DNA from 4 places in the Rhodococcoides sp. S146-33 genome. Region 4 is predicted to be linked to each of the others. Evidence: riboswitches for the same ligand, from Rfam matches in the RefSeq annotation. Region 4 holds a riboswitch; each other region holds the start of a gene.
The links. A riboswitch is a leader RNA that binds a small molecule or an ion and turns the genes downstream of it on or off. The one in region 4 is predicted to bind S-adenosylmethionine.
Positions count from the first base shown of each region.

Region 1: it holds a riboswitch for S-adenosylmethionine, as region 4 does, so the genes downstream of both, AC5WEY_RS21355 (mandelate racemase/muconate lactonizing protein) here and AC5WEY_RS07780 (aminotransferase class V-fold PLP-dependent enzyme) in region 4, are expected to answer to the same signal.
Region 2: it holds a riboswitch for S-adenosylmethionine, as region 4 does, so the genes downstream of both, AC5WEY_RS08525 (ABC transporter substrate-binding protein) here and AC5WEY_RS07780 (aminotransferase class V-fold PLP-dependent enzyme) in region 4, are expected to answer to the same signal.
Region 3: it holds a riboswitch for S-adenosylmethionine, as region 4 does, so the genes downstream of both, AC5WEY_RS11245 (bifunctional o-acetylhomoserine/o-acetylserine sulfhydrylase) here and AC5WEY_RS07780 (aminotransferase class V-fold PLP-dependent enzyme) in region 4, are expected to answer to the same signal.

Region 1 covers NZ_JCAJWY010000006.1:71,516-75,855, forward strand. The annotation lists gene AC5WEY_RS21335 (hypothetical protein) at 1-110, opposite strand, end outside; gene AC5WEY_RS21340 (hypothetical protein) at 97-825, opposite strand; gene AC5WEY_RS21345 (hypothetical protein) at 822-1,112, opposite strand; gene AC5WEY_RS21350 (SseB family protein) at 995-1,429, opposite strand; gene AC5WEY_RS21355 (mandelate racemase/muconate lactonizing protein) at 1,502-1,930, opposite strand; SAM riboswitch class IV at 1,959-2,078, opposite strand; gene AC5WEY_RS21360 (carbonic anhydrase) at 2,125-2,931, shown strand; gene AC5WEY_RS21365 (cation efflux transmembrane domain-containing protein) at 2,881-3,573, opposite strand; gene AC5WEY_RS21370 (ArsR/SmtB family transcription factor) at 3,573-3,902, opposite strand; gene AC5WEY_RS21375 (DUF6941 family protein) at 4,229-4,340, shown strand, end outside.
Region 2 covers NZ_JCAJWY010000001.1:1,759,779-1,764,118, reverse strand. The annotation lists gene AC5WEY_RS08530 (ABC transporter permease) at 1-877, opposite strand, end outside; gene AC5WEY_RS08525 (ABC transporter substrate-binding protein) at 874-2,487, opposite strand; SAM riboswitch class I at 2,708-2,801, opposite strand; gene AC5WEY_RS08520 (hypothetical protein) at 2,906-3,307, opposite strand; gene AC5WEY_RS08515 (HNH endonuclease signature motif containing protein) at 3,777-4,340, shown strand, end outside.
Region 3 covers NZ_JCAJWY010000002.1:589,440-593,779, reverse strand. The annotation lists gene AC5WEY_RS11255 (ABC transporter substrate-binding protein) at 1-909, shown strand, start outside; gene AC5WEY_RS11250 (MFS transporter) at 924-2,066, opposite strand; SAM riboswitch class IV at 2,418-2,540, shown strand; gene AC5WEY_RS11245 (bifunctional o-acetylhomoserine/o-acetylserine sulfhydrylase) at 2,713-4,062, shown strand; gene metX (homoserine O-acetyltransferase MetX) at 4,059-4,340, shown strand, end outside.
Region 4 covers NZ_JCAJWY010000001.1:1,616,184-1,620,523, forward strand. The annotation lists gene AC5WEY_RS07775 (Pls/PosA family non-ribosomal peptide synthetase) at 1-1,788, opposite strand, end outside; SAM riboswitch class IV at 1,984-2,099, shown strand; gene AC5WEY_RS07780 (aminotransferase class V-fold PLP-dependent enzyme) at 2,153-3,484, shown strand; gene AC5WEY_RS07785 (hypothetical protein) at 3,494-3,622, shown strand; gene AC5WEY_RS07790 (hypothetical protein) at 3,640-4,143, shown strand; gene AC5WEY_RS07795 (YbaK/EbsC family protein) at 4,162-4,340, opposite strand, start outside.

The DNA.
Region 1 (4,340 bases), on a different contig from region 4:
TACAGAGCAATCAGGGCCGCGACCCCGAAGATCGCGCTGCGAGCGATCATCGACCCCGGCGACGCCACCCAGCGTCGCAGTTCGCTGGGCCGCACGTCAGAAAATCGCATCCCACGCCCCCGTCGCCAACTCTCCGATTGCCGACCCCGTGTCGGCAACTGCCGCAGCCCCGTCACCGATCGCGTCGCCGGCGCTACCCAAACCTTCTGTAAGCGGGGCAGACTGGGCCAGCCGTAGATACTTCGCCGCTTCCTCGGCGAGAACGTCTGCGCGCTTCGTCAGCAGGGAGACGTGCTTCGAGGCCAGGCCTTCGGCCGCTCCGCCGAGTAGGTCGGAAGCGATAATGAACCAGCTCTCGGTAACCTCCAGCCATACGTTCTTCAGTGTTTCGCCGGCCAGGGTCTCGATCTGTCGCGCCGCATCGGCACCGTGTGATGCCGCTTCGTACGCAAGGCGATGCGCGTCGGACTCCGCACCGGGGTCGAGAATGAGGTGACCGCTGAGTGTCAGGCCCGCCGCGGCCGCATCGGTCCGAACATCTGCCATCCGAACGTGTGCGTTCTGGAGTTCGGTGGCAAAGGCATCAATCGCGGAGGCATAGGTGCGGGCCGCGGCCGCCATATCCACAGTTCGCTGCGCGCCGTCAGTCAATTTCTCGCACGCGAGTCGAGATGCCGGCCCGTCCCAGGCCGAATCGACGGTGTTCCGAATGGAATACATCGTTTCGCCGGTGACGTCGATGTTCGACGCAAGTTGGTCGCGTAGCCATCCGGCTGCCAAGCGGACCGAACCGGAATCGCCGTTCACGTGGGTATCGACGGTCATCGCTGCTCTTCCCACAGGGCAACATTGACCTGGTCGGCCGCGGCCAGGTCTTGTTCCGAGTAGCGATCGACACTCTCCGAGACGACGTCGCCGAAACCCGCGAGCGCCAGGCTCAAATCGCCGGCAGACTCGACGGAAATCGACATGATCCCGAGAATCGCTGCAGTTCCTACGCCCCCATCGACATCGCCGGGGATCGACGTTGCCAGCGTGTCCACGTAGGCGGCCGCCTCGGACATCCGTGCCGCTTCGGACTGCACGGCAACTGGGTCCACGAACAGGGCCATGACGTCGACGACCATTCACTCCGCGGATCGACGACGTCGAGAAGTACAAGATCGAATGGCGCGCCTTCGCGAACCGTTGCGAGCCGCTCCGTGGGCATCACCAGCCATGGTTCATCCGGACCTACACAGGTGTGCAGCCGGTCCAGTGCCGAGAAGACGAGCAACGCGGATCGCCCATCGCGCGTGGTCCGCAGTTTGACTGTCGCTTCGTCCGGCGTGGTCACCGATTCGACGCACGGCACGTAGACCACTGGTGGAAAATCAGTTGGAACTGTTATTTCTGTCCCTCCCCCAACGCGGCCAGATCGCCGCCCCACAGGATCAGACGCAGTAGGGATCGCGCCGGTTCCACTGACAGGCCGGCCCTTTCGGAGGCCTGGTGGACGGCTTCAGCGAGACAACGCCTGCCAGGTCGCCTCGCCCGCGCGATATCCCGCCTCGAACAGCCATGGCCACTCGGAGAAGTCCTCGGGATCGACCACCACTGTCTCGACGCCGCCGTTCCCACGCCGCTTGGGCATGTTCTCGGGATGAGACGGGAACCGATCTTTCAAATAAGCCGGCTCGAGACTCTGCCGAAATATCAACCACGTACGCGGTGTAAAACCCACTGCTTCAGCACGTTTCGCCAGGTCGATCCAGGTCTCACTGTTCGCATATCCACCCTCGAGCACCAGCCTCCGGGTTTCGAGCATCGGAAATGCCCCGAACCATATCGGTGGATAGCTCAGCAGTGTCTGGCACCAGGCACGACGGCGCTCGGGCGGAATGGGTTCCCACTTGGCCTGCGCTGCTGCGAGTTCGTCTCTTCCGGACATTGTTCACCTCATCCTGGAGGTGCAACCCTCCATCGACTTGCGGTCCCGCGGTTGCGGGATACGCCGGTTCTTCCCCTGGGGCACCCCTGTCGATGGAGACGGGGTTGCCGAACAGCCGGCCAGGTACCTACGGCTATTGCTCTTGAACCTTCCTCGACAATAGCCGAGGGGTACGACATGGATCGGCCGATCAATTGGATCGCCCCGAGCTCAGATCGAGTTCAGGCTCAGTAGTCGTCGATGCACGGGGCGGTGCGTACGACGGCGAACTCGGCCCCGATGCGTGGCCGACGCTCAGCCCCGACTGGGGTGCCTGCGCCGACACGTCGGCTCAATCACCGATCGACCTTCACGACGCCACAGCCGCCGATCTTCCTGCGCTCCAATGCGCCTACAGCACAGGCGTTATCGCCCTTAAAAACACCACACATACGGTGCAGACGGATGAGACACCAGGATCGGAGGTGATCCTCGGGGACAAGCACTTCGCGCTGACACAGTTCCACCTCCACGAACCGGCCGAGCACGAACTCGACGGCGTCCGCCACGACGCTGAGCTACATCTGGTGCACACCGCAGAGGACGGAAGCATCACCGTCGTCAGCGTCCTGATCGACAAGGGGGTAGCCAACGCAGCATTGAGAAACTACGTCGAGAAACTGCCTCCCGTCGGCGAGATCGCGGAGCTCACTGATTTCGATCCCAGCGCCCTGGTACCTACCGATCGGACGAACGTGCGCTACTCCGGGTCCCTCACTACTCCCCCATGCACAGAGGGCGTGCAGTGGATTGTCATGACCACGCCGGTGCAGGCCTCGGCGGAGCAACTCGACGAATTCCGCTCCGTGATCGAACAGAACGCTCGTCCACTGCAGGAGCAAGGCAGCCGAAAGGTCCACTCGACGCCGAAGGAAGTTGACTGGTCAGCGTCCGCGCCAACCCGGCAGGCGTCACTCGCAGCAGCCGCAGCGGTGTTCGTCCGATTCGGTGCGGGTGGGTAGAGGCGCGCAGCAGGTATCGCCTTTCCACGCGTTCATTCCCTCCTTTGTGGCGAGACCTGCAATGACGAGGGCAGCTACAGGGTCGGCCCACGACCAACCGAAGAGACTGTTGAGGAGTAATCCGATCAGGAGAACGGCGGAGAGGTAGGTGCACAGCAAAGTCTGTTTCGAGTCTGCGACGGCGGTGACGGAACCCAGCTCACGTCCGGTCCGACGTTGAGCCCATGAGAGCGTCGGCATGATCACCAAACTGACTGCTGCAAGGACGATTCCGACTGTCGAATGCTCGGCGGCTGCGAATCCGAACAGTGCGCGAACGGCATCGAGTGTGACGTACGCAGCCAGCCCGAAGAACGAGAATGCGATGACTCGTAGTGCGGTCTTCTCTCTCGCCTCGGGATCCTTGGCCGAGAACTGCCATGCCACAGCCGCTGCCGAGGACACCTCGATGATCGAATCGAGGCCGAACCCGACCAGTGCGGTCGACGAGACACGAGCACCCTCGGCAATGGCGATGGCGGCTTCGATCACGTTGTAGAGGATCGTCGCCGCGACGAACCAGCGAATGCGCGTGGACAGAATGGCGCGCCGCTCGTTCGAGGGCGAGTTCGGCGGCGATGACATGCCCAGCCCGGCGGGCATCAGCAGCAGCCCTCGGTGGTCGAGGCCGGGCAGCAGGTCGGGTCGACCGCAAGAACAACTTTCAGCAAGTCCTCCAGCGCCAGACCGATTTTGTTGTCCGCTAACTCGTACCGGGTCCGGCGTCCGTCCGGTACGGCAACGACCAAGCCGCAGCCACGTAGGCAGGCGAGGTGATTGGACAACTTCTGTCGCGTCACACCCAGCGCGTCGGCGAGTTCGGCCGGGTACCTCGGTGTGTCTTTCAGCGCCAGCAGCACTCTGGTGCGGGTTTCGTCGGACAGCGCGTGGCCGAACCGTGACAGCACCGACACGTTGGTCAAGAGATCCATGTCAAAACGGTACATCATTTTCTGTATTCAGAAAATCGTGAACCTCCAGGGTTCTTGGTAGCGGGAGCGGTAGTGCGGCCATCACGATCGCAGCCTCGCCCCGGCGGAAGTAGCCGTCGGGAACACTCGAGTGGATATGCGTTCCGTGCCGGGGCGGCAGCAGTCATACCGGAGCAGCCGACCCCACCCCCCGCAGGCGCGAGGATGAAGACAAGACGACGGGCGACAGCCGCGCCGCCTACAGTTGCGATGGTGACTGCCTCGATCGACGCGGCTGGCCAGGGACGTTTGACCTCAGGGGAATTCGTGATCGAAAGAGGAAGCCTATGATCATCACCGGGTTGTTCTTCGCCGAATACGCGCGAGCCTCCAACGACATGCTCGACATCCTCGGCGGAGTCTGGGATACCTGCACAGTTCCACGCGACACCCGCATGC
Region 2 (4,340 bases), 140 kb from region 4:
CCAGGACGAAGACCAGCGAGGTCAGAACCACGATGCCCTGCACCACCGGAATATCCTGGGCCAGCACCGATGTCTGGGTCAGCCGTCCGACTCCGGCGCGCGAGAACACCGTCTCGACCACTACCGATCCGGCCAGCAGGGTGCCCACCAAGACCCCGGCAATCGTGAAGGCGGGGATCGAGGACAGACGCAGAACGTGTCGCGACTGCACCCGAAGGCGTGAGACCCCCTTGGCGCGAGCCACATCCACGAACGGCTGCTTCCACGTGGTGGTCATGCTGGTAGCCAGGACCTGCGCGATGACAGCACCGGTCGGCAACGCCAGTGTCACCGCAGGCAGCACCAACGACGCTACGCCGTCGTCACCGAACGCCGGGAACCAGCGCAGTCGGAACGAGAACAGTTGCAGCAGCAGTAGTCCTACCCAAAACGTCGGCACTGCCACCCCGAGCGGTGGGAGCGCAAGCAGCAGGTTCTTCAGCCATGGGATCTCGGTATACGTGGCGGCGTAGGCCACCGCGGCTCCGCACACGACGGCCAGCACCAGGGCCGTCCCCGCCAAGCCGAGCGTGCTGGGCACCGCGTCCAGGATGGCCGTCGTCACTGGCTGGCCGGTGGCGATGGACAATCCGAAGTCGCCCTGCACAGCCCCGACCAGTGAATGCCAATACTGCACCAGCACCGGCTGATCGAGACCGTAACGAGCCTGCAGTTCAGCGATGGCCGCAGCGTCGGCTGGGGTACCAGAGCCCGCCGAGTCCACGGCAAGACTGACCGGGTCCGACGGCAGCAGGAACAGCACGATGAACGAAATGGTGAACGCAGCCCACAGCACTGCCACTGCTTGCAGTACTCGCTGTCCGATGTAGCGGATCATGCGTTCAGCCAAGTGTCGAAGAACTGAAGGCGGGCCGAGGCCTCGAATTTCAGATCCTGCACTGTCGACGCCGCGCCGACGGCCTGGGAGAGTTCGATCGTGGGAATCCACAAGCCGTTGTCGAGCACCTGCTGCTGCGCGGTGGCGATTATCTCGTTGCGCGCCGCCACGTCGGTGGTCGAGAGCTGATCGGTCAACGTTGCATCCAGATCCGGGATCGGACCGCGGGCGTTCAGGTTTCGTCCGTCCACCGCAAACGAGGTACGCAGAATGTCGCCGTCGGCGCGAGTGCTGTTGTAGTACGTCGCGTCGTAGTCCTTTGTGCCTTGCCGCGCCGTCGCCTCCGAATTGGAGACCAGCTCGAGCTGCAGGTCGACACCCACTGCACGCAGTTGCTGTTGGGTCAGTTCCAGAATCGCCTGGTTGCCGGCGAACACCGCCGAGTACATGACCTTGAAACTCAGCTTCTGCCCGTCCTTTTCACGGATGCCGTCTCCACCGGGAACCCAGCCCGCGGCGTCGAGCAGCGACTTCGCCTTATCGGGGTCGTAGGTGACATCGGCGAGCTCGACGTAACCCGGCGTGGCGCTGGCCAACGTGCTTGTCGCTGTTCGGAAGTCGGGGCCGAGGACCGTATCGACGAGTTCCTGACGGTTGATCGCCGGCACCAAGGCCGTCCGGACGGCGGGGTCCTGTAGCGCACCGCGAGTGACGTTGGGCTGAATGCCGAACGGAACGCCCGGGTTGGATGCCGTCAGGATTCGGCCACCGGTCGCCTCGATCTGCGGCGCGTCCTGCGGTAGTGCGTCGCTGACGGCGTCGAGCTGATCGGAGGAAAGACTACCGGTACGCACACCCGACTCGGGCACGATCGTGAACTCGATACGGTCCAGGTACGCCTCGCCCTGGTGAGCGAATACCGCAGAGCCCCAGTTGTATCCGCTTCGCTTGGCCAAAGCGACGGAACGGTCCTGCTGATAGTCCGCATAGGTGAACGGTCCCGATCCGATATTGGTGCCCAAGCACCGAGACTCCGCCGACTGGGCCGACGTCGCGGTGGACTGAATCCCGAGCTGAGGCGTCGAACTCGCCTGCAGAAACTGCGCATTGGGTGCCGAGAAGTCGATGCGAACCGTGAGCGGATCGACGACCGTGGCACCTTGGTACCCGGTGAGGTAACTGGCGGCCAGCGGCGCCTTGGCGGCACCGAGGGTGCCGGTGATGGCGTCGAAATTGTCCTTGACGGCGGTGGCGTCGAGCGGAGTGCCGTCACTGAACGTCACGCCATCTTTCAGCTGGAAGGTGAAGGATTTCGCGTCGGGAGTCACTTCCCAACTTTCGGCCAACCACGGCTCGATCTCGCCGGTGTCAGAGTTCTGGTCGGTGAGCGAATCGACCACCTGGCGAGTCACGTAGATCGTTTGATTCGTACCCGCCTGCGCCGGATCGGAGCAGGTGGGAGCCCCGGACAGGCCGTAACGCAGCGTCCCTCCGGACTGCGGTGGTCCGGCGTCGGCGGCCGAGGTGGTGGCGCTACCTGCGCACCCGGCGAGCAATGTGGCGGTGGCGGCAACTACTCCGGCCACCAGAAGTACAGGGCGAGTGGACACGTGGGTGTCTCCGGTATCTGGTCGATCGCGCGCACGGTCCAGCGTCCGAGCTGGGTGTGCCCAGGAAGGAGTGCGCGCAGATGATGAAGTGAAACGTGAAGTACGAGCTGAGCCGAAATGTCAGCTGAGACAGGTCGACCCGTTCAGACGGCACAGATCGACATGAAGCCGACGACATCCGTCGACAAAGCCTGAGGCGACTCGGGTGTTCACGTGTATTCCTCCATCGGTCCCGGCGGTAGCACCCTCACCCGACGAGCGGGGGGTTGCTGCGACGTCATAGAGCCAGGTCTCTCGGTCGCTCTGGATGGTCCTTCGTATTCGATACTACGAGAGGGTAGGCGCAGTTGCCAACCGGGGTAGAAAATGGACTTACCGACGAAAGTCTCGAACAGAGTGAACGGACGAGCCCTCCCAATCAGACGGCAACTGTCAATTCCGCTTTTTCACTGACGACCGAATCCGAATCAAGCTGTCGCTCAACCATATCGGATCGCACGTCGATCATGCGTTGCACCCAAAAGTCGACCGTTTCACCAGCGGCGCAAAACCGATCCAGCACGTCCATACACAGCCAGGTCGCAACCGAAAAATCCTGCTCCGCCCCGTCGAGACCCATGAGTGCCAATTCTTCGCCCACGGCGATGAGAGCGCAATCGACACCGGCACTACTGCGCTCCAGCCATCCCAACGCCCGACGGAGATACTCCCAATCGGCTGCGGGCACAGGTTCGATGGCCGATTGCCTGCACAATTCCGCCGTCGCGACGAGCGCGTCCACAACCGGCCCCGACAGTGCACCGTCGAGTTCGACGAGCATGCCCCGATCGGAATCTATGAGGTCGGCCATGTAGCGCCAGCGGGTCGAAGGGGCGACATCCTCCGGCCACAGGTCAGTCGTACCGAACTGAAGTCGACTGATCAGTTCTTTCGATGAACTGCACGAAGCGGCGAAACGGAATGCGTCGTTCATGTCGATCATCCCCACTGGGTCGTAACACAACATTGGACACCGGCTCGGCACTCGAGTTCGGAGGTACTGCCAAGCAGTGGCTTTCGTCACCGATGCAAGCAACGATGCTGTGGTCGTTACGACCGCCTTGGGGGATATTGAACGCCCTCACCAGCATCTACGCGACTCGTCGTTACTGAAAATCGACAACGTCACACTTGTGGTCGATGTGTAATCCGCCACATACTGCAGCACTTCGACTCGGCATCCCGGCAGCCGAGCGCGAGTTGGAACGCGTGTTCGAAAGTCTGTCGGTGGGTCGCGATAGATTCTGTTCATGCTTTCGGGGGACGGCGGATCAGGGGTGGACGGCATCGAGACGGTGCCGCCTCCCCCTGTCGTGTCCGATCCCGCACTGTCGGCGCTGATCGACCGGGTCGAGTCCGCGGTGGCGGAGTTGGCCGGGCAGGGGTCGGTGTCGTGGACGAACGCCGACCGGCGTGCGGTGATCCAACGCATGGAAACACTCACCCGATCCGTGACCGCGTACTCGTACACCTGGCTCAACGAGCTGATCGATCAGCGCGGCCTCGATGTGTATCCCGGCTCGGTACCGTGCTCGGTGGCATGGATGCTGCGCATCACCCCACGCGCCGCCGGAGCGCGAGTGCGTCTGGCCGCCGAATTGGGGGATCGCACCGCACTGTCCGGTGAAGTCCTACCTCCGTTGTTGCCGCACACCGCGGCAGCGCTGCGGGCGGGATTGCTCGATGCCAAACATGTGCAGATGATCCGCGAATTCTTCAAGCACTTGCCGGCCAGTGTCGATCCGCAGACCCGCGATCTCGCCGAACAGCAATTGGTGGGCTACGCCTGCACCCGACGGCCCGACGACTTCGCG
Region 3 (4,340 bases), on a different contig from region 4:
TTTCCGGTCACGATCGAGCACGCGTTCGGCGAGACCGTCGTTCCCGCGGAACCGACTCGCATCGTCGTGGCGGGGTACACCGAGCAGGACACCGTCCTGGCGCTCGGCGTCGTACCCGTCGGCGTCACCGAGTGGTACGGCGAACAGCCCTACGCAACGTGGCCGTGGGCCCAGGAAGCGCTCGGTGACGCGCAGCCCGAGGTTCTCTCGAACGACGATGGATTCGAGACAGAGAAGATCGCCGCACTCGAGCCCGATCTGATCATCGCCACCAATGCAGGCCTGACGGCGGACACGTACGACACTCTCAGCGACATCGCACCGACGCTCGCGCAGTCCGATGCGTCGACCGCCTACTTCGAGCCGTGGGACGTGCAGGCAGAGAAAATCGGACGCGCTCTGGGCCGGAAGATCGAGGTCGATGCCTTGATCGACGGAGTGAACCAGAAGTTCGCGGACGCCGCTGCCGCCCACCCGGAATTCGCAGGCAAGAAAGCGATCTTCTTGCAGAACGCGTTCTACGAGGGCAAGGCGATTGCGTACCAGGACGGACTGAGCACCGACTTTCTCACCGAGCTAGGCTTCGCGATCCCCGACGACATCGACGCGTACGTTCCGGCCGACGGTAGCGCTCAAGCCAGTATTCCGCTGGAGAACCTGTCTGTACTCGACGTCGCCGACGTGTTGATCTGGGGAACCGAGGGGCCCGGCGACCGCGCGCAGTTGGAGAAAGAAGCGGTGTACAACGCGCTGGAGCCGGTGCAGGACGGCAATCTGGTCTTCACCGACGGGGTGACGGCCGGGGCGATCTATTTCACAAGCGTGCTGAGCCTGCCGTATGTGATCGACAAGCTGACCCCGGCGCTGACCGACGCACTCGACGGAACGGCAGCGACGATCACCGGCTGACAGAACCGGGCGGCCTACTTCGCGGCCGCGCGCTTGTCCATCCACATGGCGGTGGCCAGCACACCGAGACCGGCCACCGCCAGGCCCGAGCCGACGGCCGCGGGTGCCGTGTAGCCGAATCCGGCGGCGATCACGGCACCACCGACTGCGGCTCCGATGGCATTGGCCAGGTTGAATGCGGCGTGATTCAGCGACGCGGCCAGCGTCTGAGCGTCTTCGGCCACGTCCATCAATCTCGTTTGCAGCCCCGGAACCACCGAGGAGCCGGACGCGCCGATCAGGAACACCAGAAGCAGAGCGGTGACCGGATTGTGGGCCGCTGCCACGAACATCGCCAAGAACACTGCAGTTGCAGCCAGGCCGACGAAAGTGCCCTTGAGCTGGTATCGGTCGGCCAGCCAGCCGCCCGCGTAGTTGCCTGCAACCATCCCGAGTCCATAGATCATCAGGGCGACCGGAACGAGCGCGCGAGCAAGGCCGGCGACATCGGTCAGCGTCGACGCGATGTAGGTGTACACCGCGAACATGCCACCGAATCCGACGATGCCCACGAACAGGGTCATCCAGACCTGACTGCGGCGCAGCGCACCCAGTTCGGTGATGGGACTGGTGGTCGGCATGGCGTCGAGGCGCGGCATCCACACAGCGAGCGCGGCGACCGTGAGGGCACCGATGACCGCTACGAGAGCGAACGCACTGCGCCAACCCAGCGCCTGCCCGATCCAGGTTGCGACCGGTACGCCGACGACGTTGGCGACCGAAAGGCCCATCATCACCATCGCGACAGCTTTGGCCCGTTTACCCGGCTCGGCCAGGTGTGCAGCCACCAGCGCAGCCACTCCGAAGTACGCGCCGTGCGGCAGGCCGGCGACGAATCGCGAAGCGACCAGCTCGTTGAAGCTGGGTGCGAACACCGTGCCGATGTTGCCCAGGGTGAAGGCGACCATCAGCACCAGCAGCAACATCCGCCGGGGAACGCGCGCAGCCAGGGCAGCGATGGTGGGCGCGCCGACCACGACGCCCAGCGCGTAGGCAGAGATCATGTGACCCGCGGAAGGCTCGGAGATCCCCATCGTGGTGGCGATGTCCGGCAGCAAGCCCATCGACGCAAATTCCGTGGTGCCGATGCCGAAGCCGCCGATGGACAGGGCCAACATCGCGAGTTTGCGACGGGTCGAGTGCGGTCGATGACTGACACTCAGACCACTCGACACCCTGCCGCGCACAGCGCTGACTCGGGACAAAGCGGAATCGGTGACAGTCACAGCGGTACTACCTTCGTTTCGATCGGGTGAGTGAGCAACAAGAACGGCGGCCGGCCGAATCGATTCAGCACAGCACAACCGAGTAAGAGAACAGCCAGCCCGTTCATTGTCTTCCCTCGGGCAACTGGTTTTCGAGTCGCAGCGCGGTGATTGTCCTCACCCGAGCATCTGCTCGAGCCCCACCGGCCGACGCACCGAGCCCTTGTTTCTGTGCCATGTCCGCACCCGGTAACATCTTCGCCAGGTCATGAGTGCCAGCATCGAGCCCCGGCTTGCTGGCCGGCAACCCTCCAACCGCGGTGGGGTGCCCCGGGTGAACGACCAGGCCGATCCGGCACGCGAGTACCGGATCGACAAGCGCGGGTCCGCAGGCAGCGGACCCACTGAATCTTCGGCCTCCTGGGGCCGAGGCCTGTCAGGAGGTTCTCTCATGTGTTGCTGTACCGATACGCCCCGTAACGCTCGACTTCTCGAGCATCATTCGACATTCGATTCGTCGTAGACAGACTCGTCTCAAGAAAACGGAGTATCACCAGCCATGACCGATTCGACCCCCGACATCGTCGACGCCACCGGAGCACCCACCGAGGATCCGTTCACCGATCCGGCTGCCAACTGGAGCTTCGAGACCAAGCAGATTCACTCGGGCCAGACCCCGGACGGCGCTACCAACGCTCGCGCCTTGCCGATCTACCAGACCACCTCGTACACGTTCGACAACACCGATCACGCGGCCGCGTTGTTCGGTCTGGCGGAGCCGGGCAATATCTATACCCGCATCATCAACCCGACGCAGGACGTCGTCGAGCAGCGCATCGCCGCCCTCGAAGGTGGCGTCGCCGCGCTCTTGCTCGCATCGGGTCAGGCCGCCGAGACGTTCGCGATTCTCAACCTCGCGGAAGCAGGCGACCACATCGTCTCGAGCCCGCGGCTGTACGGCGGCACGTACAACCTCTTCCACTACACGCTCCCCAAGCTGGGCATCACCGTCTCGTTTGTCGACGATCCCGATGATCTCGAGCAGTGGCGTGCCGCGATCACGCCGTCGACCAAGGCGTTCTACGGCGAATCGATCTCCAACCCGAAGAACGACATTCTCGACATCCCCGGTATCTCGGCGGTAGCCCACGAGAACGGCATCCCGTTGATCGTGGACAACACGGTAGCGACGCCGTACCTGCTACAGCCCCTGAAGCACGGTGCCGACATCGTCGTGCACTCGGCGACCAAGTATCTGGGCGGGCACGGCACGGCCATCGCGGGCGTCATCGTCGACGGTGGCACCTTCGATTGGACCCAGGGCCGCCACCCCAACTTCACCACCGCGGATCCGAGCTACCACGGTGTGGTCTTCGCCGATCTAGGCGCGCCCGCATTTGCATTGAAGGCACGCGTGCAGTTGCTGCGTGACATCGGTGCGGCGGTCTCGCCGTTCAACGCCTTCCTCATCAGCCAAGGCATCGAGACGTTGAGCCTGCGAATCGAGCGGCATGTGGCGAACGCACAGAAGGTGGCCGAGTTCCTCGCCGGCCGCGACGACGTCGTCTCGATCAACTACGCCGGACTCGAATCGTCTCCGTGGTACCGACGCGGCCAGGAGTTGTTGCCCAAGGGGCAGGGTGCGATCGTCGCCTTCGAGTTGAAGGGCGGAGTGGACGCGGGCAAGAAGTTCGTCAACGCGCTCACACTGCACAGCCACGTCGCTAACATCGGAGACGTGCGCTCACTCGTCATTCATCCCGCGTCCACCACCCATTCCCAGTTGACTCCCGAAGAGCAGCTGGCATCGGGAGTGACACCCGGCCTGGTTCGCCTGGCAGTGGGAATCGAAGGAATCGACGACATCATCGCCGACCTCGAGGTCGGCTTCAGCGCGGCGGCATCTTGAGTCACAGCTGCGACACAGGCGTTCGTCCGGAGGCGGTTCTTCCGTCTCCGGACGGCCGGCTGGGCACCATAGACATCGGCGGTCTCGATCTCGAGAACGGCGCTCGTATTCCCCAGGTCACCGTCGCGGTGCAGCGGTGGGGCGAACTCGCCACCGACCGCAGCAATGTCGTTCTGGTCGAACATGCCCTGACGGGCGATTCGCACGTGTCCGGCCCGCCGGACGCCGATCATGCTCTGCCCGGTTGGTGGAACGGAATGGTCGGGCCCGGGCGCCCT
Region 4 (4,340 bases):
GGCGACCTCACGTGGAATTGCCTCGACCACCGGCTTCAGGTCGTCGAGATACTGTGCGAGCGAACCCAATCGGGGATGGTCGTACAACTGCGCGACGGTGACCTCGGGGAACCGCTCGCGCAACGCTGTCACCAGCTGCGCGGCCGACAAGGATCCGCCGCCGTTGGCGAAGAAGTCGGCGTTCTCGTCGTTGACTTGAGCGCCGAGGATGTTGGTCCACAGCTGCGCCACCCACCCCGCCGTGCCGCCGAGAGCCGACGCGCCCGCCGAGCCGGGCAATGGCCACGGCAGCGCATTGCGGTCGACCTTGCCCGAGGTGCGCGTGGGCATCTCCTCGACCAACGCGAGCCGTGGAACCAGCGCCGACGGCAGCTGCTCGGCCAACAGCGTTCGGGCGGCTTCGAGATCGAAATCGGGGTCGGTACTGGCGAGGTAGCCGACGAGAACCGAGTTACCCGCACCGGTCTTGCGCACGGCCGCGGCGGCACCGCTGACGCCCGGAAGTGCTTGCAGCGCATTGTCTATCTCGCCGAGTTCGATGCGTCGACCACCGAGCTTGACCTGATCGTCGGCGCGGCCCTGGAAGAGCAGGCCTTCGAGTTCGAGTTTGACCAGATCGCCGCTGCGATAAGCCCGCTCCCAACCGAGGGAGGGCATCGGCGCGTACTTCTCGGCGTCCTTGGCCGGATCGAGATACCGCGCCAGACCGACGCCACCGATGACGAGTTCACCGATGTCACCCACCTGCACGGGAGCGCCCGACGCGTCGACCACCGCCAGGTCCCACCCGTCCAACGGCAATCCGATGCGGACGGGACCCTTCCCGTCCATGATGGCCGCGCACGCGACGACCGTTGCTTCGGTGGGGCCGTAGGTGTTCCAGACCTCGCGGCCCTCGACGGCGAGTCGCTCGGCCAGCTCCGGGGGGCAGGCTTCGCCGCCGAAGATGAGCAGCCGCACTGCCTCGAGTGCGACCGCGGGCCACAGCGACGCGAGGGTCGGCACCGTCGAGACGACACTGATGTCGCGGGAGACGAGCCACGGACCGAGATCGAAGCCGGACCGCACCAGCGACCGCGGCGCGGGCACCAGGCACGCACCGTGCCGCCACGCCAACCACATCTCTTCGCACGAGGCGTCGAACGCCACCGACAGGCCGGCGAGTACGCGATCACCTGGGCCCAACGGATCCTTCTGTAGAAACATGCGCGCCTCGGCATCGACGAACGCCGCCGCGTTGCGATGACTGACCGCAACGCCCTTGGGCGTACCCGTCGAACCCGAGGTGAAGATGACCCAGGCATCGTCCTCGGGGGTAGGCGGTCGGGCGGCGTCCTGGGGTACGTCTTGTTTCGGGGCGGTACCGGCCGCGATACCGCCTGCGGTGACGATGGCCGTGACCTTGGCCTCGCCGAAGACGAGCTCGGCACGCTCTTCGGGGTCGTCCGCGTCGACCGGAACGTACGCGGCACCGGCGGCAAGGATGGACAGAATGGCCACGTAGAGCGAAAAAGAACCCGACGGCATACGGATGCCGACGCGATCGCCGCGCCGAACGCCCGCATTGGCGAGCCATTGAGCGCCCTCGGCGATGTCGTCCAACAGCTCCGAGTAGCTGACCGACACCGCGCCGTCGTCGATTGCCGGGGCGTCGGGAAAGCGATGGGCGGTCTCGCGGAGAACGTCGATGAGCGTCCGGGCGGGAGGAGCGAGCGACGAGCGAAGAAACGCCGCCGGGGCAGGCGCGATGTCCGCGCTCGAACCCGGCAGATCGTTCTCTTGATGCACAGACAACCGGGCGTCCTTCTCGTTCGTTGGCAAGTGACTCTGTAGTGCTGGCGAGCAGCAGCGCCGTTGGTTATCTCACGTTCTGTTTGCCAGCAGGTGAACGAGCGCACGCTCCTACCGCGGAAATCCTACTGCTGCAGACGTGTGAGTCCCGGCTTGACAAAACTGCAGCGGGTTTGCAATGGTTCTGCCCACGGTCACGAGTACCAGCATCAAGCCCCGGCTTGCTGGTCGGCAACCCTCCTTCGCGGTGGGGTGCTCCGGGTGACGACCAGGCTGACGCCGGAAAACCGGCGCGGCAAGCGCGGACTCGTTCACGAACTCTTCGGTTGCGGGTCCCTCGAACGTGAGGGCTTGATCTGTCATGACGTCTGTACTTTCCCGCCCCTGTGCTCCTTTTGCCCCTGTTTCGGGCACGGATCTGCAGGTACCCCTGGTTCAGGGTGGCACGTGCACCTACGCCAACTTCGACTACGCGGCCAGCGCACCGGCCCTGGCGGCAGTGACCGATCGGATCGCGGAACTGCTGCCGTTCTACTCGAGCGTGCATCGAGGTGCCGGCTACGCCTCGCGGGTCTCGACGGCCGCATACGAGAAGGCTCGGGTAACTGTCGCCGATTTTGTTGGTGCGCAGAATGATTCGGTGGCGGTGTTCACGCGGAACACCACCGACTCGCTCAACCTGCTGGCTGCGTGTGTGCCGGGCGACACCGTGGTGCTCGATATCGAGCATCATGCGAACCTGCTTCCGTGGCGTGATCGCCGAGTGGTGGTGGCCGCATCGTCACTGGCCGAGACCATCGCGCGTCTCGACGCCGAACTGGCCGCGAAACCCGCTGCGCTGCTGGCGATCACGGGGGCATCTAACGTCACTGGTGAGGTCCTCCCCATTGCGGAACTCGCCGCACTGGCGCATCGCCACGGTGCCAGGATTGCAGTGGACGGTGCTCAGCTCGTTCCGCATCGCCGCATAGACATCGCGGCACTCGGCGTGGACTACCTCGCCTTCTCCGGGCACAAGCTCTACGCCCCGTTCGGGGCGGGAGTGCTTGTGGGCACACGTGATTGGCTCGACGCCGGTGAGCCGCACCTGGCCGGTGGCGGTGCGGTTCGGAGCGTGAGCATCGATCACACGGAGTGGGCCCCAGCGCCTCAGCGCCACGAGGCCGGCACCCCCAACGTGCTCGGAGTGGCCGCACTGGCCGCAGCCTGTGAGGCCATTGCAGGATTCGACGACGCCGAGCTGCAGGCACACGAGCACGAATTGTCGTCCCGACTGCGGTGCGGCCTGGCTGATCTGGACGGCGTCGAACTGCTGCAGGTGTGGGCCGACGCGCCCGATACCGTCGGCATCGTCACCTTCACGGTGGCCGGACGCGACCCGGGTGAGGTGGCTGCGTACCTCTCCGCCGAGCACGGCATCGGAGTGCGGGACGGAAAGTTCTGCGCGCACCCGCTGCTCCGCCGGCTGGGCCATGCGGACGGCGCGGTTCGAGCCAGCATCGGTCTCGGCAGTTCCTCGGCCGATGTCGACCGACTCGTCGACGCGCTTGCCGCCCTGGTCGAGTCGGGACCGAACTGGGACTACGCGGAGGACGCCGGCTGGTGGAACCCCGTACCCGACCCGCGACCGTTCCCCGACCTTGCTGATGGTGCCGCCGGGGTTGGATCCCCGTGCACCCCCTCGGACGGTTAGCATGGCGTCATGACCGTGAGTGTCGCGTGGCTGGGCAACCGCCACTGGTGCAACAGATATGTGGATCTGTGCCGCACTGCGTCCGGCTCGTGTTCGATTTCGGCTCCGCTCCGACCGAATGCGTTCTCCGACTTCTAGAATCAGGACCACCACTCATGTCGCACAACCACACTCGCATCGCCGTCGAATTCGATGAGATCTGGTCCGAACTGACCGTGGGTCCGGATGCGAACATTGTCCGGATCCAAGCCTCCGACCTGCGGGAAGCGCAGCAGCAACGCGCGCGGCTACGCGCCGAAGCCGTCGAGCGCGGCGAGTCGGCCGACAGCACGGCGGTGTTCCTCGACCTCGAGGTACACATCGCGGCCGATGCGCGGACGGCTCGCCGTGAGTTCGGCGGGCTGGACGCGCCGATCAGCCCGTCGTCCATCCGCTACGTCGGCACGCCGTCGGGGTTGGCCAGTCTGATCTCCGACGTCACCGCAGCCGACGTCGCCGACGGGGTGACGCTGCAGGTCCACGACGACGTGAATCGGCAGTCGACATTCCTGAGCTCCGGGGTTCTGCCGCTGCTCGGCGCTCGCGGTACTCGCTTCGACGTCGACACGGTCGACGAGGTCCTCGGCGCATCGAGCATCGCACCCACGCTCGCATCCTGAGGTTCGACGTCGGCGGGGTCAGGTCACGTCGATCGCCAAGCCTGCGGTGATCCGCAACAACTCGGTGTACGTGGACCGAAAAATCGTGTTGATGTGGCCGGCCGCGGCCCACACCTCGGCGAACCCGGCCAGATCCTGATCCACGAACGTATCCAGGTTCGTGGGGTGACCGACCGGGGCGATACCACCGATCGGCT